3 regions of the Streptomyces sp. NPDC001700 genome follow, and region 1 is predicted to be linked to each of the others. Evidence: riboswitches for the same ligand, from Rfam matches in the RefSeq annotation. Region 1 holds a riboswitch; each other region holds the start of a gene.

Region 1 (9,420 bases):
GTGGCATGGGCGACGTCGGCGCGGTCGTTGACGGCGAGCAGCTTGCCGTGGCGGCGGCAGGCGTCGGCGAAGACGGCGAGGTGGTCCAGCTCCTCGGCGGCCTCCATGCCCTTATCCCGCAGCTGGACGATGTCCACCCCGGCGGCCAGCACGGCGTCCAGGAACTCCGGCAGGTCGCCCTGGCGCTTGCGCGCGTCGGTGCACAGGTAGAGGCGGGCGTCGGCCAGCTGCTCGCGTGCGGTCATGGGTGGCTTTCCCCCCGGGTCGTGCGGCGCACGGGCCGGGACGGGCGACCGCCGTCGGATGACAGCGGTCGGCCCGGCCCGTACGCCTGGTGGTGGTTCGGATACGGCGGACGGAAAACGGCGGACAGGAAACGGCGGACGGCGTCAGACGGCGAGCGCTTGCGCGCGCCGCTTCACTTCCGTTCCGCGATTCTCGCGCAGCGCCTGGGCCGGGGTGCCCGGCAGGCTCGGGTCAGGGGTGAAGAGCCACTCCAGCATCTCCTCGTCGCTGAAGCCGTCGTCCTTGAGCAGTGTCAAGGTGCCCACGAGGCCCTTGACGACCTTTCCATCACCGATGAAGTCCTCGGGCACCTGGAGCACCCGGTTCTCGCCACGGCGCACCGCGATCAGCTGGCCCTCCTTGACCAGCTGCCTCACGCGCGTCACCTCGACGCCGAGCCGGTCGGCGATGTCGGGGAGAGTGAGCCAGGCGGGGACGAGAGCATCGATCTTTGCGTCAATCTCGGTCACAGGACAAGCCTGCCATCTGGGACTGACAGTGGGTAGCCGGGCGTCCGCCGTGCGGACCTCCCGGGCCCCTCCGGGGCCGTCACAGAACGGCCGACTTCAGCGGAACGGAAGGATCTGTTGCGCGGGTGCGGTCCAGTCGGGCGCCGCGTTCGATCAGCTTGCGGCCCTGGGCCAGATCGCGCGGACGGCCGACCGCCAGCAGGGCGACCAGGGCCCCGTCCCGCAGCCAGCACACCGACCAGGCGGCGCCGTCCGGGTCGCCCCGCCAGACCAGTTCGTCGGCGTCCGAGTGGTGTCCGGCGTACTGCACGAAGCGCCCGAACTGCTCGGACCAGAAGTAGGGCACCGGGTCGTAGACCTGGCCGGGGAAGTGCGCGGTGCGGCTGCCGACCACATTGGCGGCGACCGTCCGCGGCCCCTGGAGCGCGTTGTCCCAGTGGTGCACCAGCAGCCGGGTCCCGTAGCGGGCGGAGGGGAAGGACGCGCAGTCGCCGACCGCGTACACCTCGGGCGCCGACGTACGCAGCCCCTCGTCGGCGGCGACGGACCGGTCCTCGGCGAGTTCGATGCCCGAACCGGCCAGCCAGCCGGTCGCGGGCCGGGCGCCGATGCCGATGACCACCGCACCGGCCCGCAGCCTGGTGCCGTCGCCGAGCTGGAGTCCGTTCCGGTCGATGCCGGTCACCCGGGCGCCGGTGACCAGGGTGGCGCCGTAGTCCGCGTACCAGCCGGTCATATGGGCCGCGACCTCCGCCGGGAGGGCGCCCACCAGCGGCCGGTCCGCGGCCTCGACGACCGTCACCGCGCAGCCCGCCTCGCGGGCCGCGGTCGCGAACTCCGCGCCGATCCAGCCCGCCCCGACCACCACGATCTCGTCCTGCCGGGCGAGCACCGGGCGCAGCCGTTCGGCGTCGTCCAGGGTCCGCAGGAGGTGGACACCGGGCACGCCCTCGCTGCCGGGCAGGGCGATCGGCTCGGCACCGGTGGCGATCACCAGGACGTCGTACGGGATCGGGCCGGACCCGGTCGCGACCGTCCGCCCGGCCGTGTCCAGCCCGGTCACGGCGACGCCGAGCCGCAGCCCGATGCCGAGCGCGGCGAAGTCCACGTCGAACGCGGACCCCTCGGCCTTGCCGAGCAGTACGGCCTTGGACAGCGGCGGCCGGTCGTACGGCTGGTGGGGCTCGGCGCCCAGCAGCAGGATCTCCCCGCTCCAGCCCTGCTCACGCAGCGCGACGGCGGTCTGCACCCCCGCCATGCCCGCGCCGACGATCACCACCCGCTGTCCGCCGCCACCCGCCGAGGACGCCATCGTCTTCGTCGTCTCATCGCTCACACGATCACTGTATTGCGGCAGGTGGGGCGGACCGGAGAGCGCACGACGAGATCTCGGGCACAGACCGACGGGCCGGACGTCCTGTCGTATCGCGGACACGGGGCCTCCTGCCCGGCCCGCCCGGGACGCTCCCTTCCGGCCGATTCGGGGCGCGTACTAGGGTGGCGGGACAGAGCACTCGCGGGAGCCCGGGCGCACCGGGCTGAGAGGGAGGCTGGCGCGGCCTCCGACCGTACGAACCTGATCCGGGTCATGCCGGCGAAGGGAGGGGGCGACCAGCCCATGCACACACCACAGCGAATAGCCCGGGATGGCGCACCGTACGACGTCCTGGTCATCGGCGGCGGCATCATCGGCCTGGTCACGGCCTGGCGGGCGGCCCAGCGGGGCCTGCGCACCGCCGTCGCCGACCCGGCGCCCGGCGGCGGGGCCGCCCGGGTCGCGGCCGGGATGCTGGCGGCCGTCACCGAGCTGCACTACGGCGAGCAGACCCTGCTCGGACTGAATCTGGCCTCGGCGCGCCGCTATCCGTCCTTCGTGGCGGAGTTGGAGGAGGCGAGCGGCCATGACCTGGCCTTCCGCACCTGCGGCACGCTCTCGGTCGCGCTCGACGCGGACGACCGCGCCCATCTGCGGGAGCTGCACGCCTTCCAGCAGCGGCTCGGTCTGGACGCACAGTGGCTCACGGGGCGCGAATGCCGACGCCTGGAGCCGATGCTCGCGCCGGGCGTGCGCGGGGGCCTGCGCGTCGACGGCGACCACCAGGTCGATCCGCGGCGGCTGGCGGCCGCGCTGCTGACGGCGTGCGAGCGCGCCGGAGTGGATCTCCACCGGGCCGCCGTGGAACGGCTGCTAGTGGAGGGCGACCGGGCCACCGGGGCCGAGCTGGCGGATGGCGCGCGCCTGACCGCCGGGCAGACCGTGCTGGCCGCGGGCAGCCTCAGCGGGCGGCTCCCGGGCGTCCCCGAGGCGGTCCTGCCGCCCGTACGCCCCGTCAAGGGCCAGGTGCTGCGGCTGTCGGTGCCCGGCCCGTACGCGCCCTTCCTGTCCCGGACCGTACGGGCCGTCGTACGCGGCGGGCACATCTACCTCGTCCCGCGCGAGAACGGCGACCTGGTCGTCGGCGCGACCAGCGAGGAGCTGGGCTGGGACACCACGGTCACCGCGGGCGGGGTGTACGAGCTGCTGCGCGACGCGCACGAGCTGGTGCCCGGCATCACCGAACTGCCGCTCGTCGAGACCCTCGCCGGGCTCCGCCCCGGCTCCCCCGACAACGCCCCGCTGCTCGGCCCGACCGAACTGCCGGGCCTCCAGCTGGCCACCGGCCACTACCGCAACGGCGTCCTGCTGACCCCGATCACCGGCGATGCCATGGCCGAGGCGCTGACGGGCGGCGAACTCCCGCCCGAGGCGCGGCCGTTCTCCCCTCAGCGCTTCGCGACTCCCCCCGCAGAAGTCCAGGCAGCAGTACAGGAGCACACCGCATGACCGTCACCCTGAGCGTCACCGTGAACGGCGAGCCCCGCGAGCTGCCCGGCGGGACCACCCTCGACGGGGTCGTCGCGACCCTCACCCAGGCGCCCAAGGGCGTCGCCGCGGCCGTCAACGAGACGGTCGTCCCGCGCGGCCAGTGGCCCGCGACCCCGCTCGGCGACGGTGATCGCGTCGAGGTCCTCACCGCGGTCCAAGGAGGCTGACCCTCATGTCTCACCCCATAACGTCGCACCCCACGACGCTCGATCAGGTCCTCACCGACGCCGATCCGCTCACCATCGCCGGTACGTCCTTCGGCTCCCGCCTGATCATGGGGACGGGCGGTGCGCCCAGCCTGGACATCATGGAGCGCTCGCTGATCGCCTCCGGCACCGAGCTGACCACGGTCGCGATGCGCCGCCTGGACCCCGCGGTGCAGGGCTCGGTGCTGTCCGTACTGAACCGGCACGGCATCCGCCCGCTGCCCAACACCGCGGGCTGCTTCACCGCCGGGGAGGCCGTGCTGACCGCCCGGCTCGCCCGCGAGGCGCTGGGCACCGACTGGGTGAAGCTGGAGGTCATCGCCGACGAGCGCACCCTGCTCCCCGACCCGATCGAGACGCTGGACGCCGCCGAGACCCTGGTGGACGACGGCTTCACGGTCCTGCCGTACACCAACGACGACCCGGTGCTGGCCCGGAAGCTGGAGGACGTCGGCTGCGCCGCGATCATGCCGCTGGGCTCACCGATCGGCTCCGGCCTCGGCATCCGCAACCCGCACAACTTCCAGCTGATCACCGAGCGGGCCCAGGTCCCGGTGATCCTCGACGCGGGCGCGGGCACGGCGTCCGACGCGGCGCTCGCCATGGAGCTGGGGTGCGCGGCAGTCATGCTGGCCTCGGCCGTGACGCGCGCCCAGGAGCCGGTGCTGATGGCCTCGGCGATGCGGCACGCGGTGGCCGCCGGGCGGCTCGCGCACCGGGCGGGCCGTATCCCCCGCCGCCACTTCGCCGAGGCGTCGTCCCCGGGCGAGGGGCTGGCCGCGCTGGACCCGGAGCGGCCCGCGTTCGCGTAACGCCGTCGTCCGGGGCGGCCTACCGTGGAATGCGGAGGTGGTCGCCGTGAGGGAACCGACAGCCGGGCCCGAACCGACAGCCGTGCCCGTGGGCGACCGGATCGAACGTGAGACATACGTCTCCGCTCCCATCGACCGCGTCTGGCGGGTGCTGACCACGCCTGAGCACATCCGTACCTGGTACGCCCCCGGCGGCTGCGAGATCGAGCCGCGCCCCGGCGGGACCGTCCGCTTCCGCTGGGACGAACACGGGGAGTTCCACGGCCTGGTCGAGCGGGCGGTGCCCGACGCCCTGTTCCGCTTCCGGCTGGCCCACGCGCCCGACCGCGCGCCGGACGGCCCCGGGCAGGCCACCGTGGTCGAGTTCACGCTCTCCCCGGAGGGCGCGGGCACCCGCCTCCGCCTCGCCGAGACCGGCATCCGCGCGCTCGACCTCCCGGACGACGCCAAGGCCCGGCACGCCGAGTACGCCGCCCTGGCCTGGACCTCCGCCCTGGAGGAGCTGGCCGCCCTCGCCGCCGCCTCACATAACTGAGGCCCAAGTCACCGTTGTGTCGCAGTAAGGACCGGAGATGGGGCGGGCGGCCCGGAGCGGCCGTGACGGCTCGTAGACTGCCTTCTCGTGGATACGACGCTCCAGGACCCTCTGGTCGGGCAGGTGCTCGACGGCCGCTACCGCGTTGAGGCGCGCATCGCCGTCGGCGGGATGGCGACGGTCTACCGGGCCGTCGATACGCGGCTCGACCGCGTTCTCGCCCTGAAGGTGATGCACCAGAGCCTCGCCTCGGACGCCGCCTTCGTGGACCGCTTCATCCGCGAGGCCAAGTCCATCGCCAGACTCGCGCACGCCAACGTGGTCGGCGTCTACGACCAGGGCACGGACGGCCCGCACGTCTACCTGGCCATGGAGTACGTCGCCGGGTGCACCCTGCGTGACGTCCTGCGCGAGCGCGGGGCCCTCCAGCCGCGTGCCGCGCTGGACATCCTGGAACCGGTGCTGGCCGCGCTCGGCGCCGCCCACCGGGCGGGCTTCGTCCACCGCGACATGAAGCCGGAGAACGTGCTGATCGGCGACGACGGCCGGGTCAAGGTCGCCGACTTCGGCCTGGTCCGGGCGGTGGACACCAACACCAGCGCCTCGACCGGATCCGTGCTGGGTACCGTCTCCTACCTCGCCCCCGAGCAGATCGAACACGGTACGGCCGACACGCGAGCCGATGTCTACGCGTGCGGTGTGGTCCTCTACGAAATGCTCACCGGGTCCAAGCCGCACGGCGGCGACACCCCGGCACAGGTCCTCTACCAGCACCTCCACGAGGACGTCCCGCCCCCGTCCGTCGCCGCGCCCGAGGTCGCGCCCGAGCTGGACGCGCTGGTCGCCTCCGCCACCGCGCGCGATGTCGCCCTGCGCCCCGCCGACGCCGTCGACCTCCTCGGCCAGGTGCGGACGGCGCGGGCCGCGCTCACCGACGTACAGCTGGACGCCGTACCACCACAGGCCCACGCGCTGCCCGACGACGGCTCCGAAGCCCGTACGACGGTGATCCCGCGCCCGGCGGGTTCCATGGCGCAGGACGAGGTCAACCACACCAGCCGCCTGGAACTCCCCCCGGAGCCCCCGGCCCCGCGCCGCCGTATGCCGCGGCGCGGCGTGGTGACGATCGTCGCCGCCGTGCTGCTGGCGCTCGGCATCGGCGCCGGGGTCTGGTACATCAGCGCCGGGCAGTTCACCAATGTGCCGTCCGTGCTGAAGATGACGCGCTCGGACGCCGAGAAGAAGCTTGAGAGCGCCGGTCTGGACGTGAAGGTCGTCCAGGATTACAGCGACGTCGTCGACAAGAACAAGGTCATCAGCTCCAAGCCCGGCGTCGGCGAACGCATCCGCTCCACCGGCACCGTCACCATCCACGTCTCCCAGGGGCCGCCCCGGGCCGAGGTGCCCAATGTGGTCGGCCGCCCGCTCACCGAGGCCAGGCAGAAGATCGCCGACGCGGGGCTGAGGGTGGGCAAGGTGACCCGCACCTTCCGCAACGAGACCCCGCAGAACACGGTCGTCTCCACCACCCCCGGCCCGGACTCCGTCCGCCGCCCCGACACGCCCGTGAACATCCTGGTCAGCAAGGGCGAGCCCATCGAGATCCCCGACCTCACCGGCGACGCCCCGGCCGACGCCCGCGCCGAGCTGCGCGAGGCGGGCTTCAAGGTGAAGTTCGCCGAGCGCCGGATCTTCTCGGAGGAGGACCGAGGCACGATCGCCGCCCAGTCCCCGAAGGCCGAAACCGACGGCGCCAAGGGCGACACGGTGACCCTCACCCTCTCCAAGGGCCAGCAGATGATCGAGGTCCCGGACGTGAAGGGCCTCAGCACGGATGACGCGAAGCGGGAGCTGGAAGACCTCGGCTTCACGGTGAAGGTCGACAAGCCGCTGCTGTTCCCGGGCGACGAGGTGAAGGACCAGTCGGTGTCGGGCGGCGACAAGGCGCCGAAGGGAAGCGAGATCACGATCACGGTAAAGGGCGGCGTCTTCTAGCCCTGCGGGCCCTGTCCCCCGCTCCTCAATCGTGTGTGCACCCGCAGATATGTGCGCATAGAGGCGTCCCATCCGGTTTCCCTACACTCACACCTTTGATCACTGTGAGTCGTGGCGACGCGACAGAGGGGGAGCGCATGGCGACGTTCGACGCCGAGTGGGGAAGGCTGAAGTCCGACAAGAACGTGTGGACGGCAGCGGGCCGGGACGTCGGCAAGCTTCGGGGGAGCATCAGGACCGCCCTCACGAAGCTGGAGGAGGAGCAGAAGGACCTCGGCGCGGGCAGCAAGAGCGGGGCGGCCCAGCGGGAGCTGTACCACTCCTGGACGCACTACCTGAGGGGCGTGAGCGGCAAATGCGGCACGCTCCAGGACCGGCTTGAGAAGGCCGGGGACGGTCACTACAAGAATGACGAGGCCACCCAGCGCACCTTCGACCGGCTGAATGGCCGATACGGGGACACGAAGCCACTCGGCGGCGAGAGCCGGGGCAGGTGACGCGGAGCAGTGGACTACGCGACCCTCAAGTCCCTCAAGCCGTCGGAGTTCGAGGACGCCGCCAGCGGCTATCAGTCCGTCAGCAACATGGCCGACTACGCCAGGGAGAGCGTCGAGCGGCGCATCGCGGGCAAGATGCAGGCAGCCCTGGAGGGCGAGGCCGCTTCGGCAGCCCTCAGCCAGCTGCGGAAATTAGGCCAGAACTTCCATTACGTCCAGGTTGAGTGCGGCCTCGCCAGTACGGCGCTGAACGCCATGGCGAGCGACTTCCGGGAAGCGAAGACCAAACTCGACTCCGCCGTGGCGGATGCGCATGAGCAGAAGCTCACGGTGAACGCGGATGGCTCGGTGAACTATCCGGCAGGAGGCGAGAAGGGCGAGGGCGGCAAGGTCTCCGGAATCGCAGACGTTTCCCCGTCGGCGGATACGGCCAAGTCCGTCGCCCGACAGGCAGCCAACCTGGACCCCAACCCGAACCACGCCCGGGCCCTGGAGTGCGCCAACCGCATCGCCCAGGCCCTCCAGGAAGCGACGGAGGCCGACGAGCTATGGGCTCCGAAGCTGCGGGCACTGAAGGCCGACGACGATCTGACGGTCTCCGCCGACGACTGGATTGATGCCACGAAGGACACCAGGGGCGTTCGCACGGGCGCGAAGGACTACCTGGAGGCCATCGCGGACCGACCCAAGAACGGCGATCCGAAGCTGACCGCCACGTGGTGGAAGGGCCTGTCCAAAGATCAGCAGGAAGCCCTGATCGCCCTGGATCCGGCTGGCCTGGGCAAGACGGACGGGCTTCCCGCCGACGTGCGCGACGAGGCGAACCGCACCGTACTGAGCGAGGCACGTGCCCAGTACCAGGCGGAGCGGAATGCGATCCCAGCGGAGCCGACGAAGTTCAAGAATCTCGGCCCCAAGGTCGAGGCGGTGTACACCGATGAATGGCTCACCTGGCACCACAAATACGAGGATCGAGCCAAGCAGCTGGACAAAGCGTTGGCCGGTATGGACAACATCGAGAGGCGCTTCGAGAGGACGGGGACGAACAACCTTCCCGAGGCATATCTCCTCGGTTTCGACCCCTTCGCGAATACCGACGGAAGGGTCATCATCGCCAACGGCAATCCGGATACCGCCGACCACACCGCAACGTATGTACCGGGCTCGTTGACGGACCAGACCAATATCGGAGACGAGCTGGACAAGAGTGAGACGTTGTGGCGGGAGAGTAGTTCCCGGTCGCCCGGCCAGTCCGTTTCGACGATCACGTGGTTCGACTACAACGCGCCACGCTCAGTGCAACCCATGATCGAGCACGACGTTCTCCCCGAAGCCATGTCTGATAAACAAGCGGCTGAAGGGGCTCCCTGCCTCCAACAGTTCCTCGACGGCAATGCTGCGGCACACGAGACGGCCACGGGAGAAAAGGGCCACAGTACGCTCGTGGGCCACAGCTACGGCACTACGGTCATAGGCGACGCCGCCAAGGTCGATCCCCTGCCGGTGGATGACGTGATGACGGTAGCCAGCCCTGGTGTGCAGGCACAGTCACCCGGCGACATGGGCTGCGACCCCAAACACTTCTGGGCTATGGCCTCCCCGGATGACCCTGTACCAGGCTTGGGCAAGTCGGTCGGCCTTGGTGAGGACAGGATCGTCCCCTCGGATGCAGAGTTCGGCGGCAATGTCATGAAGACGGACACCGAGGGACATGGCGGCTACTGGGATTACAAAGAAAATGGCGCCTCAAACAG
Region 2 (9,420 bases), on a different contig from region 1:
ACCGTCCTGCTCGGCGCGGCCCGCCGCGCCGTGGCCCGCGACCCGTCCCGCGCCGACGCCATCCTCGAACAGGCCCAGAGCGCCGCCGAGCAGGCGCTCGCCGAACTCCGTGGCGTCGTCCGCAGCATCCTGCCGCCGGTGCTGGCCGACCGGAGCCTGACCGACGCGCTCACCGGCCTGGCCGCCGACTCCCCGGTGCCCTGCCGGATCGACGCCGACGTACCCGGCCGGTGCGCCGCGTCCGTCGAGGCCACCGCCTACTTCGTGGCGGCCGAGGCGCTCACCAACGTGGCCCGGCACAGCCACGCCCGCCACGCCACCATCACCGTCCGACGCCACGACGGCCGACTGCGCCTGTGCGTCACGGACGACGGCCGCGGGGGAGCGGACGAGCACGGCGGCTCCGGGCTCATCGGCATCCGCCGCCGCACCGAAGCACACGACGGGACACTCGTCCTCACCAGCCCACCCGGTGGGCCCACGACCCTGGAGGTAGACCTGCCATGCGGATTGTGATCGCCGAGGACGATCCGCTGCTGCGCGAAGGGCTCGCCCTGCTGCTGCGCGCGGAAGCGCTCGACGTCGTGGCCGCCACCGGCACCCCCGACGGCTTCCTGGACGCCGTCGAGGCCCACGCCCCCGATGTCGCCATCGTGGACGTCCGGATGCCACCGACCCACACCGACGAGGGCATCGTCGCGGCCGTGGAGGCCCGGCGCCGCCGCCCTGACCTGGCCGTCCTCGTGCTGTCCGCTTACGTCGAGCAGGCCTTCGCCACCGATCTGCTCGCCGAGGGCAGCGCCCGGCTCGGCTACCTGCTCAAGGAACGGGTCGGCCGCGTCGAGGAGTTCCTGACCGCGCTGCACCGGGTGGCGGACGGCGGCACCGCCATCGACCCCGAGGTCGTCGCGCAGCTCTTCGCCCGCACCCGGCCCGACACCCGGCTGGACCGGCTCAGCCCGCGCGAACGCGACGTCCTGGCCCTGATGGCCGAAGGGCTCGGCAACACGGCCGTCGCCGAGCGGCTCGTCGTCACCGAGGGCGCCGTCCACAAGCACATCCGTAGCATCTTCGCCAAGCTCGGGCTGGCCCCCACCGACCGCACCGACCGGCGCGTGGCCGCCGTGCTGCACTATCTGGAAGACGCCCACCGCCGCGTCTGACGACCGCGTGTTGTGGGCAGCGTTCCCTCCGACGGTCGTCGAAGAGATCGGAAGGTTCGTATGAGTGACACGCACCGGTCGCGGCAGTGGTACGAGGGTGAGACCCGCGACGCGTTCATCCACCGCGCCTGGATGCGGCGCGGCCTCCCCGACCACGCCTTCGACGGACGCCCGCAGATCGTCATCTGCAACACCTGGTCCGAACTCACGCCCTGTAACAGCCACTTCCGCGAGATCGCCGACCATGTGAAACGGGGCGTGTGGGAGTCCGGCGGGGTGCCGCTGGAGCTTCCGGTGCCATCGCTGGGGGAGACCCTGCTGCGCCCGACCGCGATGTTCTTCCGAGACCTGGCCGCGATGGTGACCGAGGAACTCATCCGGGCCAACCCCGTCGACGGGGTGATCCTGCTCGGCGGCTGCGACAAGACCGTACCGTCCCTGCTGCTGGGCGCCGCGTCGGTCGACCTGCCCACCCTGATGGTCACCGGCGGCCCCATGCTGAACGGCTCGTGGCAGGGGCGCCCGCTGGGCTGCGGCACCGGGGTGTGGGAGCTGAGCGAGGAGGTGCGGGCCGGGCGGATGGAGCGCTCGGAGCTGCGCCGGGCCGAGTCGGCGATGATCCGCAGCCGGGGACACTGCAACACCATGGGCACGGCGTCCACGATGGCGTGTGCCGCCGAGGCGCTGGGCATGACCCTGCCCGGCAACGCGGGTCTCCCGGCCCCCGACAGCCGTCTGCTGGAACTGTCCCACGCGGCGGGCAACCGCATCGTCGACATGGTGCGCGAGGATCTGCGGCCCAGCGCCATCCTGACGGCGGAGGCACTGCGGAACGCGGTGCGCGCGGTGGCCGCCATCGGCGGCTCCACCAACGCGGTCGTCCATCTGCTGGCGCTCGCCCGCCGGGTCGGGGCGGACTTCGCGCTGGACGACATCGACCGCGCGGGCCGTGGCATCCCCCTGCTCGCCGATGTGCAGCCCGCGGGCTCGCACCTCATGGAGGACTTCCACCGCGCCGGTGGCCTGGACGCCGTCCTCGGGGAGATCAAGGAACACCTGGAACCGGCCCTCACCGTCTCCGGCCACCCCCTCACCGAGCAGTTGTCCGGCCACCCCAGCGCCGATCTCACCGTCATCCGCACCGCACAGGACCCGATCGCCCACCACGCCGGGCTCGCCGTGCTGCGCGGCAACCTCTGTCCCGACGGAGCCGTCATCAAACCCGCCGCCGCGACACCGGAGCTGCTGCGCCACCGGGGCCGCGCCGTGGTGTTCGACGGCATCGAGGACTTCCGTACCCGGATAGACGACCCGGACCTGGAGGTCGACGCGTCCGATGTGCTGGTCCTGCGCGGCTGCGGGCCACGCGGCTACCCCGGCATGCCCGAGGTGGGGAACATGCCCCTGCCGCCCGCGCTGCTGCGGGCCGGGGTGCGGGACATGGTGCGGATCAGCGACGCCCGCATGAGCGGAACCGCCTTCGGCACCGTCGTCCTGCACATCGCGCCCGAGTCGGCGGCGGGCGGCCCGCTGGGCCTGGTGCGGTCCGGCGACTGGATCGAGCTGGACACCGAGCGGCGGCTGCTGCGGCTGGACGTACCGGACGACGAACTCGCCGCCCGGCAACCGGTCACCGCCGCCGCGCCACCGGCCACCAGCGGCTGGGAGCAGATCTACCGCGACCACGTCGAACAGGCTGACCGTGGCGCCGGACTGGACTTCCTCAGCGGCACCCGCGGCTCGTTCGTCGCCCGCGAATCGCACTGAGGTGATGCCCACAGCGGGGTCACAGGAACATCCCACGTTCCGGAAAGGTTCGCCCTCTAGCCTCTGTCCATGCCCACGACGCGTTCCATGGATGAGGCACTGGCGCAGACCGCCGTACGAGCCCTGATCTCCCAGGCGGAACTGACCCCGAAACCGGGCCTCGCGGACACCCGCGACCTCCAGGCCCGCGCCACCGGCGCCGATCTGCTCGCGCTGCGCTGGGCGGCCAAGGCGCTGGCGCCCGGGTTCGCGGCCATGGCCGCCGCCGCCCGCCGCCCCGGCGAGCCGACGCGCGCGCTCCGTGAGGAGCTGGGCGCCATCGGCCGCTGCGCCGAGTGGACCATGGCGCGGGCCGATGGCGGCACGGCCGGTGACCGAGCCGGTGGCCCCACCGGTTCGGCCACCGGCCGACTGCACCACGGCGCGCTGTGGGTGCTGGGGCTGCTGGTGGCGGCCACCGCCCTGACTCCCGGCGCCACACCCCACGACGTGACCGCCACCGCCCGGCAGCTCGCGACCCACACCGACCGGGGCGCCCCGCGCAGGCCATCGGCGGGCTCGCAGGTGTCCGCCACCTACGGGGCGGCGGGTGCGCGCGGCGAGGCGCGCGCCGCCTTCCCGCATGTGCGCCGCGCCCTGGACGTCCTGTCCAGGACCCGTGCGGCGGGCGCCACCGAGACCCAGGCCCGGCTCGACGCGCTGCTCACCGTGATGAGCACCCTCCAGGACACCGGGCCGCTGTACCAGGCGGGGCCGCCCGCCCTCCGCCGGGTGCAGGACGGGGCGCGCGGGGTGCTGGAGGCGGGCGGCACCGCGACGGCCCCGGGCGCCGCCGCCCTCGCCACCCTCGACGCCGAGCTGCGCGGCGCGGGCATCGCGCCCCGGGGAAGCGCCGCGGTGCTGGCGGGGGCGCTGTTCCTGGACGCGCTCCCGCCAGTGGCCCGCTAGCTGCCCGGTGGCGGCCCGCACCCGCCCCCGGGACCCGGGCCACGTGGCGAGAGGTTAGGGTGGGCCCGCTCCACCGGACACGGGGTGCCCCCACGCGGGGGCTGAGATCACACCCGTCGAACCTGAACCAGTTAGCACTGGCGGAGGGATGTCATCGATGCCATTGCCGCATGCTGCCACCGAACCGGCGCCCACCGGCGCGGAATCCGTCTTCGACGGGCGGATGCCCACCGCGCCCGGTGATCTGCGCGTCGAGGCGCGCGGTATCGCGCCGGTCCCGGAAAGCCACCGCTACGGCGGACCGGGGCGCCTGTTCACCGTGTGGTTCGCCCCGAACCTGACCATGACCGGCGTGTTCACCGGCACCGTCGGCATCGGCCTCGGCCTGGACTTCGCCACCGCGCTGGCCGCCGTCGTCCTGGGCACCCTCATCGGCGCCGTACCCACCGCGTATCTGGGCACCTGGGGCAGTCTGACCGGAGCCGGGCAGCTGCCCCTGGCGCGGCTGGCGTTCGGCCGTGCCGTCAGCGTGCCCGGTGTCCTGCAGTGGCTGTCGTCGATCGCCTGGGACGCGCTGATCGGCCTGTTCGGCGGTGACGCGCTGGCCCGGCTGTGCGGGCTGCCGTTCTGGCTCGGCGTGCTGCTCATGATGGCCGCGCAGGGGGCCCTCGGGGTGCTGGGCTACGAGGCCGTCCACCGGATGCAGAAGCTGATGACCTTCGTCCTCGCCGCCGCGTTCACCGCCCTGGCCGTCAAGCTGCTCGACGGTGTCCACCCCGCCACCAGCGGCTCGGCCCATGGCGCCGACCGCCTCGGCGCGTTCGTCCTGACCAGCACGATCGCCCTGAGCCTGGCGCTGTCGTGGGCGCCGTACGCCAGCGACTTCAGCCGCTATCTGCCCCGCGCCACCTCCCGGACGCGGATGTTCTGGTGCACGCTGTCCGGCGTCACCGTGTCCTTCGTGGCGGTCCAGGCGCTCGGGCTGTGGGGGGCCTCCGTCTTCACCGACCAGACCGCCCGTGGCGTGGACGAGGCGCTGGGCGGCGGGGCGCTCGGCGCGTTCGGGCTGCTGGCCGTGGCGCTGGCCGCGCTGTGCAGCAACGCCATGAACGACTACAGCGGCTCACTGGCCCTGCAGACCGCCGGTGTCCGCATCCCCCGCCCGCTGGCCGCCGCCCTCGCGGCCGTGCTCGGCTTCCCGCTGGTGCTGTGGATGCACGCCGCCGACACCACCGCCCGCTTCCAGAACGTGCTGCTGTTCGTCGGCTACTGGATCCCCGGGTTCGTCGCGGTCGTGGCCGTCGACTGGTTCGCCCGCGCGCGGGCCCGGGGCGGCGCGCCCATCGACCTGGCCGCCGAGAGCGCCCGCCCGCAGCCGTGGTGGCCCGCACTGCTGGCGTTCGGCGCCGCGTTCGCCGCCGCGGTGCCGTTCATGGACACCACCCTGTACACCGGCCCGGTGGCGGCCGCGCTGCACGGCGCCGACCTCGCCTACTACGCCGCCTTCCTCGCGGCGCTCCTCGTCTACACCCCGCTCAGGATGCGCCGCCGTACGGCTCATTGAGGCCGCGTTTCGTCGGTGAAAGCGGCCCATATCCGCACGTCACACGGCATCCGGCCACCGAGTCCCACGGTGTGCGTGGCACCCTGGGCTTTTCGACCAACCGCACCACCGAGGAGAAGTGCCACGTGCCGCAGAACCAGCCAGCGGAGTCCATCGCCGCCCCGGCGGTGCTCGCCGAGGAACGCAGACTCCACAAGGACCTCGGCTTCTGGGGCCTGACCGCGATCGGGTTCTCCAACATCCTCGGCTCCGGCTGGCTGTTCGCCGCCCTGTACGCCGCCCAGACCGCCGGGCCCGCCGCGCTGCTCTCCTGGATCGCGGCGGGAGCGCTGTGCGCCCTGATCGCCCTGGTCATGGTGGAGCTGGGCGCCACCCGCCCGGAGGGCGGCGGCACCGTGCGGTGGCCGCTGTACGCGAGCGGGCGGCTGGTCGGCACGATGGTCGGCTGGTCCGTCGTGCTGTCCGTCGGCGGTACGGCCGCGGAGATCAGCGCGATCATGCAGTACGCCGCGCACTATCTGCCCGGGATCTACGACGGCGGCAGGCTCACCCTCCCGGGCCTCGGCGTGGCCGTCGTGCTGAGCGTCGTACTCACCGCGCTCAACTGGTTCGCGGTGCGGATATTCGCCCGGCTCAACAACCTGGTGTCGGTGTTCAAGGTCGTCATCCCCGTGGTGACCGTCATCGCGCTGTTCCTGTCGGGCACCCACTCCGGGCGCCTCACGGAACACGGCGGTTTCGCCCCGTACGGCTACGCGGCCTGCCTCACCGCCCTCGCCGGTGGCGGCATCGTGTACTCCGTGAACGGGTTCCAGGCCCCGCTGGACTTCTCCGGTGAGGCCCGCAATCCGCGCCGTTCCGTCCCGGCCGCGGTGCTCACCGGGATCGGCCTCGCGGTGCTGGTCTACCTCGGGCTCCAACTGGCGTTCCTGTACACCGTGCCGGACTCGGCGCTGGCCCACGGCTGGCAGGGCGTCAACTTCGAGTCGCCGTTCGGGCAGCTCGCCCTCATCCTCAATCTGCACTGGCTGGCCACGCTGCTGTACGCGGACGCCGTGATCTCCCCGGGCGGCTCCGCCTACGTCGGGGTGGCGGTCAACGCCCGGCACACCTACGCCCTGGCCAAGAACGGCCTGCTGCCCCGCTTCTTCATGCGCATCGACCCCGGCTCCGGCGTGGCACACCGGGCGCTGCTGTTCAACCTCGCGGTCATCGTGATCTTCATGCTGCCGTTCGGTGGCTGGCAGGACATCGTGAGCGTGATGGGCGATATGTATCTGCTCATCTACGGGGCCTCGGCGGTGGCCGTCGCGGTGTTCCGGGCCCACGACCGGGAGCGGGGAGTGCCCCGGATGGACGGGCAGGTGCCGGGGGTGCGCTGGATCGCCCCGCTCAGCTTCGTGGTGGCCAGCGAGTTCGTGTTCTGGTCCGGCTGGCACGATTTGCGGCTCGCACTGCCCCTCGTACTGATCGGGGTCCCGCTGTTCCTGCTCCAGCGGCGTGGCACCGAAGGGCTTCCGGCCCTCGGCGAGCTGCGGCACGGGGCCTGGTTCGTCTTCCACCTGGCCGCGCTGACCCTGCTGTCGTGGCTGGGCTCCTTCGGCGGCTCCGGCCACCTGCCCGCGCCGTACGACACGATCGCGGTGGGCGTCCTCGCGTTCGGCGTGTTCGCGTGGGCGGTGCGCTCGGGCGCCGCCCACCTCAGGACGGGGCCCGCCGAGGTGGCACCCTCGGCCCCGCCGGTCTGAGGTCCCGCTGCGTCCTGCCGGAAATCGCCTGGCGCGGTGGTGCTGCTTCGTCGGATGATCGCAGCACCACCGGCCGTGCACGACCCACCGCATACGGAGGATGAGACGCGATGAGTGCTCGGAGTGCGCGCCCCCTGCCCGAGAGCACACCCGCCGCGCAGGGAGTGGACGCGCGCGGCGTCGGCGCGTTCGTGGACGCGCTGGAGGCGGCGCCCGGCATCGAGCCGCACAGCCTGATGATCGTGCGCCACGGTCATGTGGTCGCCTCCGGCTGGTGGGCGCCGTACACCCCGGACCGGCCGCATCTGCTCTACTCGATCAGCAAGAGCTTCACCTCGACGGCGGCCGGATTCGCGGTGGCCGAGGGGCTGATGAGCCTCGACGACACGGTGCTCTCCTACTTCCCCGAGTTCGACGGCGACATCACGGACCCGCGCAGCCGGGCCATGCTCGTCCGGCATGTGGCGTCCATGGCCAGCGGCCATCTGGCCGAGACCCGGGAGCAGGCGTTCTCCCGCGACCGGGACGAGCCCGTGCGCGGGTTTCTGCTGACGCCGCCCGACCGCGACCCCGGTACGGTCTTCGCCTACAACCAGCCCGCCACGTACAGCCTCGCCGCGATCGTCCAGCGGGTGACCGGGCAGTCGCTCATCGACTACTTGCGGCCACGGCTGTTCGACCCCCTGGGGATCGCCGAGACGGCCTGGATCCAGCGCCCGCCCGGCCGCGACCTCGGGTTCAGCGGCATGTTCGCCACCACGGACGCCATCGCCCGTCTCGGCCTGCTCTACCTCGGCAACGGGGTCTGGGAGGGCCGCCAACTGCTGCCCGCCTCCTGGGTGGCCGAGGCGACCCGGGCGCACATCACCAACGCGGACGGCACCGCCTTGGGCGCTCGGTCCGACTGGCAGCAGGGATACGGGTTCCAGTTCTGGCGGTCCCGCCACGGCTACCGGGGCGACGGGGCGTACGGGCAGTTCTGTCTGGTGCTGCCCGAGCACGACGCGGTGATCGCCACGACCGCCGACACCGAGGCCATGCAGGCGGTGCTGGACCTCGCATGGCGCCATCTGCTCCCGGCGTTCGGCCCGGCGCCGCTCGACGGACGCGAGGACGAGGACGCGGCGCTGCGGCGGCGGCTCGACGGGCTCCAACTGCCGCCGTCGTACGAGAAGTTCAGCCCGGAAGCCTCATCGGTGGCCGGGGCCACGACCTTCACCCCGGCGGGTGGCACCTGCGCGGACCAGCCCACGCTGGCGGAGGTGACGGTCGCCGCAGACGGCGATGGTGTGTGGACCCTCTCCCTGGCGGAGGGCACGTCCCGGCTCGATGTGCGGCTCACCCCGGAGTGGACGGTCGAGGAGGGCACGGACGGGCGGGTCCCCACGGCGGCGAGCGGCGGCTGGACCGATCCGGACACCTTCGTGGCCGACATCGCGTTCCTGGAGACCCCGCACCACCTCGACGTGACCTGCTCGCGGGCCGACCGGACCTTCACCGCGCGCTGGCGCACGACACCGCTGCACTCGGCGCTGCTCCCCGCGATGGGAGTGCCCCGCCGCGCCCGGGGGTGACCCGGCAACCAATGGCGGCTCGGTGGCGACTGTCGCATGGACGGTTCCACCGAGCTGAGGAGTGGTGTGGTCATGGCGGCCCAGTGGCAGCGCATACGAGGAAACGGCGGGCGCGGAACGGGTGCGGTGGTGTGGGCGGTGCCGCTGGCAGTGGCCCTGACGGTCGGTCTCGCCCCCCAGGGACCAGGCTCCGGCTCCCCGGCGGATACGAGCCCGGTGGCCGCGGCGGCGACCACGGCGTGGGCCGATGGCGTCGCCGACGGGTTCGCGTCGGTCAACGCGCTCGGCCAGAACGGTACGTACGGAGGCCGTGACGGCAAGACCGTGACGGTGCGGACCCTGGCCGATCTGGAGAAGTACGCGACGGCCGCCGAGCCGTACGTCATCGTGGTGGCCGGGGCGATCACCATGGACCCCAAGGGCAAGGAGATCAAGGTCGCCTCGGACAAGACGATCGTGGGCCAGGGGAGTGCGGGCGAGATCGTCGGCGGCGGCTTCTTCCTCGGGCAGGGCGTGCACAACGTCATCATCCGCAACCTGACGATCCGCGACTCGTACATGGGCACGTGGAACGACAAGGAGCACGACTTCGACGCCATCCAGATGGACGGCGCCCACCATGTGTGGATCGATCACAACGACCTGAAGCACATGGC
Region 3 (9,420 bases), on a different contig from region 1:
CCACCAGGGCCTGGGCGAGCGGGACGATGACCCAGGAGGCGCGCAGATCCAGCGGGGGCTCGTCGAGCGCGATGAGGAAGCCGAAGCCGACGGTGACAGCCGAGGTGCCCAGCGGCAGCATCAGCAGCGCGTCGAAGCCGCGGACGAAACGCCCGGCGCCGCGGGTGAGCGCGGCGGCGGCGAGGCCGCCGACGACGAGCGCGAAGAGGGTGGCGACCGCCGCGTACTGGAGGGAGTTCCCGATGGCCTCCACGGGCGCCACGAAGAAGGTGCCGCCGCTGTCGGCGGCGGACTGGAGCGCCCGGTAGTACGTGAACCCGTAGCCGTCCGGCCCGTGCAGCGAGCGCTCCACCAGCACCGCGAGCGGCACCACGATCAGCAGCGCGACGACGGCCAGCACCCCCGCGAGCAGCCCCCACTGCGCCGCGCCCTGTGGGCGGCGCGCGGTCCGGGCGGCGTCGACGAGCCGCAGGGCGCCCTCCCGGCGCCGTACGGTCCAGGCGTGCAGGGCGAGCACGGCCGCGACCGCCGCGAACTGGACGAGGGTGAGCACCGCGGCCGTCGGCAGGTCGAGCAGCTGCGCGGTCTGCCGGTAGATGGCCACCTCCAGGGTGGCGTAGCGCGGGCCGCCGAGGATCTGGATCACCCCGAAGGAGGTGAACGTGAACAGGAAGACCATCAGCGCGGCGGCGGCCACGGCGGGCCCCAGCGCGGGCAGGGTGACCCGGCGCCAGGCGGCGAGGCGGCTCGCGCCGAGCACCCGGGCGGCCTCCTCCTGACGCGGATCGAGCTGCGCCCACAGCCCGCCGACGGTGCGGACGACCACCGCGTAGTTGAAGAAGACGTGGGCCAGCAGGATCGCCCAGACGCTGGTGTCCAGCCGTATCCCCCACAGCTCGTCCAGCAGCCCGCCCCGGCCGAGCAGCCCCAGGAACGCCGATCCGGCGACCACGGTCGGCAGCACGAACGGCACGGTCACCACGGCGCGCAGCAGCCCCTTGCCGGGGAAGTCGAAGCGGGCGAAGACATACGCGCCGGGCAGCGCGACCGCCAGCGTCAGCCCGGTCGACGCGGCCGCCTGCCAGCCGGTGAACCACAGGGTGTGCAAGACGGACGGATCGCCCAGCACCTCGGGTATCCGCCCGAGGTGCCAGCGGCCGTCGGCGCGCAGCCCGCGGGTGACGATCGCGGCCACCGGATACGCGAAGAAGACGCCGAAGAAGGCGAGCGGGATGGCCATAAGGGCGAACCGCACGGCGGCACCGCGGACGCTCCTCCCCGCACCCTTCTCGCGAGGCGCTACAGAACGAGCGAGGACCATGCCTTGACCCAGGGCTCACGGTTCTTGGCGATCTTGCGCGGGGGCAGCGTGGCCGGATCGGCGACCTTGGCCCCGTACCGGGTGAAGATCTCCGGCAGCTTCGCGTCCTCGCGCACCGGATTGACGTACATGTTCAGCGGTACGTCCTCCTGGAAGCGCTTGGTCAGCAGGAAGTCCAGCAGCGCCTTGCCCCCCTTGGTGTTGCCCGCGCCCTCAAGCAGCCCGGCGAACTCCGTCTGCCGGAAGCAGGTGCCCTCCGCCACCCCGGTCGGGGCCTTGGCGGGCTTCGACTTCGCGTCGGCCACCTCGGCGGGCGGGCTGGAGGCGTACGAGACGACGAGCGGCTTGTCGCCCTTGGCGCCGCCCGCCGAGCCGGAGAAGCGGTCGTAGTACGCCTGCTCCCAGCCGTCGACCACCTCGACGCCATTGGCCCGCAGCTTCTTCCAGTAGTCCCGCCAGCCGTCGTCGCCGTAGCGGGCGGCGGTGCCGAGCAGGAAGGCGAGGCCGGGGGACGAGGTGGCGGCGTTCTCGGTGACCAGGAGGTTCTTGTACGCGGGCTTGGTCAGATCGGCGAACGTCTTCGGCGGCGCGAGCTTCTTCTCGGCGAAGTACGCGCGGTCGTAGTTGACGCAGATGTCGCCGTAGTCGACCGGGGTGACGCGATGCTTCGCCTGGTCGAGCTGGTGCGCGGCCGGGACCTTGTCCAGGCCCTTCGCCTCGTACGGGGTGAACAATTCATTGTCCAGCGCGCGGGAGAGGAGGGTGTTGTCGACGCCGAAGAACACATCGCCCTGCGGATGGCCCTTGGACAGGATCGCCTGGTTGACGGCCGCCCCCGCGTCGCCCCCGGCCTGCACCCGCACCTTGTAGCCGGTGGTGCGGGTGAACTCCTTGAGGACCGCCTTGGACGCCGCGAACGAATCGTGCGAGACCAGGGTGACGGTCTTGGAGTCCTTGCCCTCCGCCGCACCTCCGCCGCAGCCGCTGAGGACGCCGGTGCCGAGGGAGCCGACGAGGGCGGCGGTGAGCGCACGCCGAAGATGGCTGTTCATGGTGAGGCTGACTCCCTACGCCGGTATGACCCGGATCAGGTTGGAGGGTCTGCGGCCGTGCCGCACTCTCAGCGCTGTCGCGCTCCCCTGTCGGAATGTTCAGTTGTCCGTCACTACGGGATGGTTGTACGACGGGTTGTGCGAAGGCACCGTATCAGCCGGTGGTCAGCGCTCCGTGGCCGCCAACTGACCGCACGCCCCGTCGATCTCCTGCCCCCGGGTGTCCCGGACGGTCACCGGCACCCCGTGCCGCTCCAGGGCCGCCACGAACGCCTTCTCGTCCTCCGGCCGGGACGCCGTCCACTTGGAGCCGGGCGTCGGGTTGAGCGGGATGAGGTTGACGTGGACCCGGTGGCCCTTGAGCAGCCGGCCGAGCAGATCGCCGCGCCAGGCCTGGTCGTTGATGTCCCTGATCAGGGCGTACTCGATGGAGATCCGGCGGCCGGACTTCTCCGCGTACTCCCACGCCGCGTCCAGCACCTCGCGCACCTTCCAGCGGGTGTTGACCGGGACGAGGGTGTCGCGCAGCTCGTCGTCGGGCGCGTGGAGGGAGACCGCGAGGCGGCACTTGAAGCCCTCGTCGGCGAACCGCAGCATCGCCGGGACCAGCCCCACGGTCGAGACGGTGATGCCGCGCTGGGACAGCCCGAGGCCGTCCGGCTCGGGGTCGGTGAGCCTGCGGATGGCGCCGATGACCCGGTTGTAGTTGGCCAGCGGCTCGCCCATGCCCATGAAGACGATGTTGGACAGCCGGGCCGGGCCGCCCGGGATCTCTCCATCCCTCAGGGCCCGCATCCCGTCGACGATCTGGTGCACGATCTCGGCGGTCGACAGATTGCGGTCCAGACCCGCCTGGCCGGTGGCGCAGAACGGGCAGTTCATGCCGCAGCCCGCCTGGGAGCTGATGCACATGGTGACCCGGTCCGGGTAGCGCATCAGCACGGACTCGACGAGCGTGCCGTCGAAGAGCCGCCACAGGGTCTTGCGGGTGGTGTCGTCGTCGCAGCTGATGTGCCGCACCACGCTCATCAGGTCCGGCAGCAGCTCCGTCGCCAGCTTCTCGCGCGCGGCGGCCGGGATGTCGGTCCACTGGGCGGGGTCGTCGGTGTAGCGGGCGAAGTAGTGACGCGACACCTGCCCGGCCCGGAAGGGCTTCTCCCCGAGGGCGGCGACGGCCTCGCGGCGCTCGGCGGGGGTGAGGTCGGCGAGATGCCGCGGGGGCTTCTTGGCCCCACGCGGCACGGCGAAAGTGAGTTCTCCGGGCTTAGGCATGGCCGTACCAGTGTCGCAGACACGCGGAAGGCCCCGCGCCACGGGCGGCGCGGGGCCCTGAACAGCCCTGTTCGGTACGGACGGCTCAGCCGCCGCCCACGAAGATCACGAACAGCAGCCACACCACGGGCGCGGTGGGCAGCAGCGAGTCGAGCCGGTCCATGATCCCGCCGTGGCCGGGCAGCAGCTTGCCCATGTCCTTGATGCCGAGGTCACGCTTGATCATGGACTCGCCGAGGTCCCCCAGGGTCGCGCTGACCGCGACGGCGAGGCCGAGCAGCAGCCCCTGCCACCACACGCCGTCCCTGATGAGGTACTGCATGCACAGCGCCCCCACGACCATCGCGAACGCCACCGCGCCCATCAGCCCCTCGCGGGTCTTGCCGGGGCTGATGCGGGGCGCGAGCGGATGCTTGCCGAAGCGCCAGCCGACCGCGTACGCGCCGGTGTCGCTCACCACCGTCAGCAGCAGGAAGGTCAGCACCCGCTGCGGGCCGTCGTGCTCGGCGGCCAGTATGAGCGCCACGAAGGTGGCGAGGAACGGCACGTAGAAGGCGGCGAAGACGCCCGCCGTGACGTCCCTGAGGTAGTTGTCGGGTGGCTCGGTCATCCGCCACACGAGCACGGCGAGCGCCGTGAGCGACACCGCCACCCAGGCGCCCTGCGCCCCGCGCACATAGCCCGCGACGACCATGGCGACACCGCCGACGGCGAGCGGCACCAGGGGGACCCGGATGTCCTTCCGCTCGGCCAGCCGGGAGGTCAGCTCCCACAGCCCGACGACCACGGCGACCGCTATCACGCCGATGAACACGGGCTTGTAGATGAAGAGCGAGGCGACGATGATCGCGCCGAGGCCGACGCCCACCCCTATCGCGGCGCGCAGATCGCGGCCCGCGCTCTTCTTCTTCGTCCCCTGACCGCCGCCGCTGCCGGGCGCGCTCCCGGCGGACTCGGGGCCGGGGCCGGGGGGCGTCGGCGGCTGCCCGGCGGGCTGCTGCCGGGGGCCGGGCCGAGGCTCACGCTCATCGCGGAACAAGGGGCCGCCCGGCCGGGCGGCCCCCCGGTCACGGCCGGCGGCGTCGCCGGGGTCGCCGCCTGCGTGCGGCACGGTGGGCATGGGGCGAGTCTGCGCCGCTTCGGCCACGTCGTGCGCGGGACCCGCCGAAGCGGGACCCGCCGAAGAAGGGGGCACCTCCCAGCCGTAGCCGGGGGAGGTGCCCTGATCAGTCGGTCCCCAGAGTCCGGCGCGTGGTGGGGCCCCCCAGGAAGAGTCGTTCATCAGACCTCGAGCAGCTCGGCTTCCTTGTGCTTGAGCAGCTCATCCACCTGCGCGACGTACTTCGCGGTGAGGTCGTCGAGCTCCTTCTCGGCACGGCGGCCCTCGTCCTCGCCGACCTCGCCGTCCTTGATCAGCTTGTCGATGGACTCCTTGGCCTTGCGGCGGATGCTGCGGATCGAGATCTTCGCGTCCTCGCCCTTGCCCTTGGCGACCTTGATGAACTCCTTGCGGCGCTGCTCGGTCAGCTCCGGGAACACCACTCGGATGATGTTGCCGTCATTGCTGGGGTTGACCCCGAGGTCCGAGTCCCGGATCGCCTGCTCGATGTTGCGCAGCGCGCTCTTGTCGAACGGAGTGATCACAGCCATGCGCGGCTCGGGCACCGAGAACGACGCGAGCTGGTTGATCGGCGTCAGCGCACCGTAGTAGTCCGCCACGATCTTGTTGAACATCGCCGGGTGCGCACGCCCGGTGCGGATCGCGGCGAAGTCCTCCTTGGCGACCACAACGGCCTTCTCCATCTTCTCCTCGGCCTCGAGGAGGATTTCTTCGATCACCACTTGCTCCTGGTGTTATCCGTAAGCAGAGCCTCGCCCCTGCGTGCGTCTTCTCCTGCACGGTGTCCGACCGGCAGGCCGTTGTCCATCCCCCGAACGAGCCGTCAGGCGCGTACGTCCCGGTCGCTCACGAGCGTGCCGATCTTCTCACCCTTCACCGCGCGGGCGATATTTCCTTCGGCGGTCAGCTCGAAAACCAGGATCGGCAGCTTGTTGTCCCGGCAGAGGGTGATCGCGGTGGCGTCGGCGACCTTGAGGTCCCGGGTGATCACCTCGCCGTACTCCAGAGCGTCGAACTTGACCGCGTCCGGGTTCCGCTTGGGGTCGGAGTCATAGACCCCGTCGACCCCGTTCTTGCCCATGAGCAGCGCCTCGGCGTCGATCTCCAGGGCACGCTGGGCGGCGGTGGTGTCCGTGGAGAAGTACGGCATGCCCATGCCCGCGCCGAAGATCACGACACGGCCCTTTTCCAGGTGGCGCACCGCGCGCAGCGGGATGTACGGCTCCGCGACCTGGCCCATGGTGATGGCGGTCTGGACGCGGGAGTCGATGCCCTCCTTCTCCAGGAAGTCCTGGAGAGCGAGGCAGTTCATGACGGTGCCGAGCATGCCCATGTAGTCCGAGCGCGCCCGGTCCATGCCGCGCTGCTGCAGCTCGGCCCCGCGGAAGAAGTTGCCACCGCCGATCACGATGGCGATCTCCGCGCCGTCCCGCACCACGGCGGCGACCTCGCGGGCGATGGCGTGCACGACATCGGGGTCGACCCCGAGTCCCCCGCCCCCGGCGAACGCCTCGCCGGACAGCTTCAGCAGGAAACGGCCGTGTCGTACTGGGCCGTCCGCGTTCTTGTCGGCGGCCTGATTGGCGTCCGCGCCGTGATTCATTGGAGATCTCCTCGTGCACATACGAAGAAGGCCACTGCCGGGTCCTGGTACGACCTCTGCGGCAATGGCCTCCTCGTCACATCTGCGGCCGACCGGTTGACGGTTGGCTGCCTACGACCCTATCGGTGTCGCCGGTGTTTCGCTGCTCGGCTCAGACGCCGACGCGGAAACGGGCGAAACGGGTCAGGGAGACGCCGGCCTCGTCCAGGACCTTCTGGACGCTCTTCTTGTTGTCCTTGGCGAACGCCTGGTCCACCAGGACGTTCTCCTTGAAGAAGCCGGTGACGCGACCCTCGACGATCTTCGGGAGGGCGGCCTCGGGCTTGCCCTCCTCGCGGGCGGTGGCCTCGGCGACGCGACGCTCGTTCTCGACCGTCTCGGCCGCGATCTCGTCACGGCTCAGGAACTTCGGCGCGAAGGCGGCGACGTGCTGCGCGATGTCCTTGGCGACCTCGGCGTTCTCCTTGTCCAGCTCGACCAGGACGCCGACCTGCGGCGGCAGGTCCGGGCTGGTGCGGTGCATGTACGCGGCGACGAAGCCGCCGGAGAACTGCGCGAAACGGTCGAGGACGATCTTCTCACCGAGAGTGGCGTTGGCCTCGTCCACGAACGCCTGGACGGTCTTACCGGCCTCGATCTCGGAGGCGAGCAGGGCCTCCAGGTCGGCCGGGACGGTCTTGGCGACGTGGGCGGCGATGGCGTCGGCGACGGCGATGAACTTGTCGCCCTTGGCCACGAAGTCGGTCTCGCACTTCAGCTCGACCAGCACACCGGAGGTGTTGTCGTCGGCGATGAGGGAGACAACGGCACCGTTCTCGGCGCTGCGGCTCTCGCGCTTGGCCACGCCCTTCTGGCCCTTGACGCGGAGGATCTCGACGGCCTTGTCGACGCTGCCCTCGGCCTCGTCCAGCGCCTTCTTGCAGTCCATCATGCCGGCGCCGGTGAGCTCGCGGAGCTTCTTGACGTCAGCGGCGGTGAAGTTCGCCATGATCTGTGAATCTCTTCTCGAAAGTCGAAAGCTCTACGGGTGAACGACGGGGGAGGTGCCACCGCACCGTCCCCCGCCGTTGTACACCGTCTGCGTAGGTCAGGCCTGCTCGGCGTCCGCGGCCGGGGCCTCGGCGGGCTTCGCGTCCTCGACCGGCGCCTCGGCGACAGCCTCGGCCGGCGTCTCGGCGACGGCCTCGGCGGGCTTCTCCTCGGCGGCCTCGGCCGGCTTGGCCTCGGGCTCGTCGGCCTTCTTCTCACCCTCGAGCAGGTCGCGCTCCCACTCGGCCAGCGGCTCGGCCGCCGCACCCTTGTCGGCCTTCTCGTCACCGGTGGCGACGCCGGAGCGGGCGATGAGGCCCTCGGCGACGGCGTCGGCGATCACGCGGGTGAGCAGCGTGACGGAACGGATCGCGTCGTCGTTGCCCGGGATCTTGTAGTCGACCTCGTCGGGGTCGCAGTTGGTGTCGAGGATCGCGACCACCGGGATGCGGAGCTTGCGCGCCTCACCGACGGCGATGTGCTCCTTCTTGGTGTCCACGATCCAGACGGCGCTCGGCACCTTCTGCATCTCGCGGATACCGCCGAGGGTCTTCTCCAGCTTGGCCTTCTCGCGGGAGAGGACCAGCAGCTCCTTCTTGGTGAGGCCGGAGGCGGCCACATCCTCGAAGTCGATCTGCTCGAGCTCCTTGAGGCGCTGCAGGCGCTTGTAGACAGTCGAGAAGTTGGTCAGCATGCCGCCCAGCCAGCGCTGGTTGACATACGGCATACCGACGCGGGTCGCCTGCTCGGCGATCGCCTCCTGCGCCTGCTTCTTCGTGCCGACGAACATGATGGAGCCGCCGTGGGCGACGGTCTCCTTGACGAACTCGTAGGCGCGGTCGATGTACGACAGCGACTGGAGCAGGTCGATGATGTAGATGCCGTTGCGCTCGGTGAAGATGAAGCGCTTCATCTTCGGGTTCCAGCGGCGGGTCTGGTGCCCGAAGTGGACGCCGCTCTCCAGCAGCTCCCGCATCGTGACGACGGCCATGGCCGTACTCCTTGAGGTACTCGGTTCCACGGCGGCCGGGCGGCCGCCGCTCCTGACGCCCCGGCGCGCCTGCCACGAACGAGGGCCCTGGTAGGGGGCTCGTCCGAGGACCGAGGGGCGCGGCCGCCGTGCTGCCGATACATGCTCGGGGCGTCGGCGGCGGGGCGTGCGAAGTCGATCCGGTGACCCGGATCGCCATAAGAAGTGTACGGGACCCGTGCGGTGCCGGGTGACGGCGATATCCACAACCCGTGGGTAGTCCCCAGTTCGCGTCCATGATCCACCGGATGCGGCGATTGGCGTCACCGTGGGTGACATGCGACGGCTTGGTGCGGTGTGGGCTCTTGCCCTGTGCGTTCTGTTGTGTGTGGTGCGGGCCCCGGCCGCGGTGGCGGCCCCGGGATCCGAGGGCCGGTCATGGCCGGTGGCGGGCCCGGCGGGGGCGGCGCGGCCGGCGGTGCTGAGGGTGTGGCGCCCGCCGCCCGCGCCGTGGGCGGCGGGCCACCGGGGGGTCGATCTGGCGGCGCGGGCGGGGCAGCCGGTGCGGGCGGCGGGCACGGGGCGGGTGAGCTTCGCGGGGCCGGTCGCGGGGCGCGGGGTGCTCACCATCGAGCTGTCCGGGACCGGAAAGCCCCCGCTGCGGACGTCCTACGAACCGGTGCGGGCCACGGTCGCCAGGGGCGCGCGGGTGGCGGCGGGGCAGGTGGTCGGGGTGGTGGAGGCGGGGCCGTTCCACTGCGCGGCCGGGTGTCTGCACTGGGGGCTGCGGCGCGGGGACCGCTATCTGGATCCGCTGTCGCTGCTGCCGCCGTCGATGCTGCGGGGCGGCCCATCCCGGCTGCTGCCGGTCTTCGGCGTCCCGGTCGCCGGGGAGTCCACGGCGGCGTCACCTCCGCGAATCGCCGGGTCGCGCCCGCTTCTGGCGGCGTCCGCCTCCCCCACCGGACCGTCGGACCTGGCACCGGCCACGGCGCTGGCGGCCGCGGCCGCCTACGCCGGACGCCGCCTGCGCGGCCAGGTTCGCTGGGCGCG

What was found. A riboswitch is a leader RNA that binds a small molecule or an ion and turns the genes downstream of it on or off. The one in region 1 is predicted to bind thiamine pyrophosphate.
Region 2: it holds a riboswitch for thiamine pyrophosphate, as region 1 does, so the genes downstream of both, ACWC5C_RS18170 (purine-cytosine permease family protein) here and thiO (glycine oxidase ThiO) in region 1, are expected to answer to the same signal.
Region 3: it holds a riboswitch for thiamine pyrophosphate, as region 1 does, so the genes downstream of both, ACWC5C_RS15755 (thiamine ABC transporter substrate-binding protein) here and thiO (glycine oxidase ThiO) in region 1, are expected to answer to the same signal.

Annotation. Positions count from the first base shown of each region.
Region 1 covers NZ_JBSFGE010000001.1:407,024-416,443, reverse strand. The annotation lists gene thiE (thiamine phosphate synthase) at 1-245, opposite strand, end outside; gene ACWC5C_RS01930 (Rv2175c family DNA-binding protein) at 390-755, opposite strand; gene ACWC5C_RS01925 (NAD(P)/FAD-dependent oxidoreductase) at 835-2,067, opposite strand; TPP riboswitch at 2,262-2,375, shown strand; gene thiO (glycine oxidase ThiO) at 2,374-3,579, shown strand; gene thiS (sulfur carrier protein ThiS) at 3,576-3,788, shown strand; gene ACWC5C_RS01910 (thiazole synthase) at 3,794-4,639, shown strand; gene ACWC5C_RS01905 (SRPBCC domain-containing protein) at 4,686-5,174, shown strand; gene pknB (Stk1 family PASTA domain-containing Ser/Thr kinase) at 5,262-7,169, shown strand; gene ACWC5C_RS01895 (hypothetical protein) at 7,307-7,666, shown strand; gene ACWC5C_RS01890 (alpha/beta hydrolase) at 7,676-9,420, shown strand, end outside.
Region 2 covers NZ_JBSFGE010000008.1:305,509-314,928, forward strand. The annotation lists gene ACWC5C_RS18150 (sensor histidine kinase) at 1-516, shown strand, start outside; gene ACWC5C_RS18155 (response regulator) at 504-1,163, shown strand; gene ACWC5C_RS18160 (IlvD/Edd family dehydratase) at 1,224-2,930, shown strand; gene ACWC5C_RS18165 (triphosphoribosyl-dephospho-CoA synthase) at 3,000-3,878, shown strand; TPP riboswitch at 3,949-4,044, shown strand; gene ACWC5C_RS18170 (purine-cytosine permease family protein) at 4,036-5,442, shown strand; gene ACWC5C_RS18175 (APC family permease) at 5,568-7,190, shown strand; gene ACWC5C_RS18180 (serine hydrolase domain-containing protein) at 7,301-8,764, shown strand; partial or broken gene ACWC5C_RS18185 (pectate lyase family protein) at 8,837-9,420, shown strand, end outside.
Region 3 covers NZ_JBSFGE010000007.1:120,712-130,131, forward strand. The annotation lists gene ACWC5C_RS15750 (ABC transporter permease) at 1-1,240, opposite strand, end outside; gene ACWC5C_RS15755 (thiamine ABC transporter substrate-binding protein) at 1,300-2,373, opposite strand; TPP riboswitch at 2,369-2,472, opposite strand; gene rlmN (23S rRNA (adenine(2503)-C(2))-methyltransferase RlmN) at 2,539-3,645, opposite strand; gene ACWC5C_RS15765 (phosphatidate cytidylyltransferase) at 3,731-4,927, opposite strand; gene frr (ribosome recycling factor) at 4,927-5,484, opposite strand; gene pyrH (UMP kinase) at 5,589-6,368, opposite strand; gene tsf (translation elongation factor Ts) at 6,520-7,356, opposite strand; gene rpsB (30S ribosomal protein S2) at 7,456-8,388, opposite strand; gene ACWC5C_RS15790 (M23 family metallopeptidase) at 8,705-9,420, shown strand, end outside.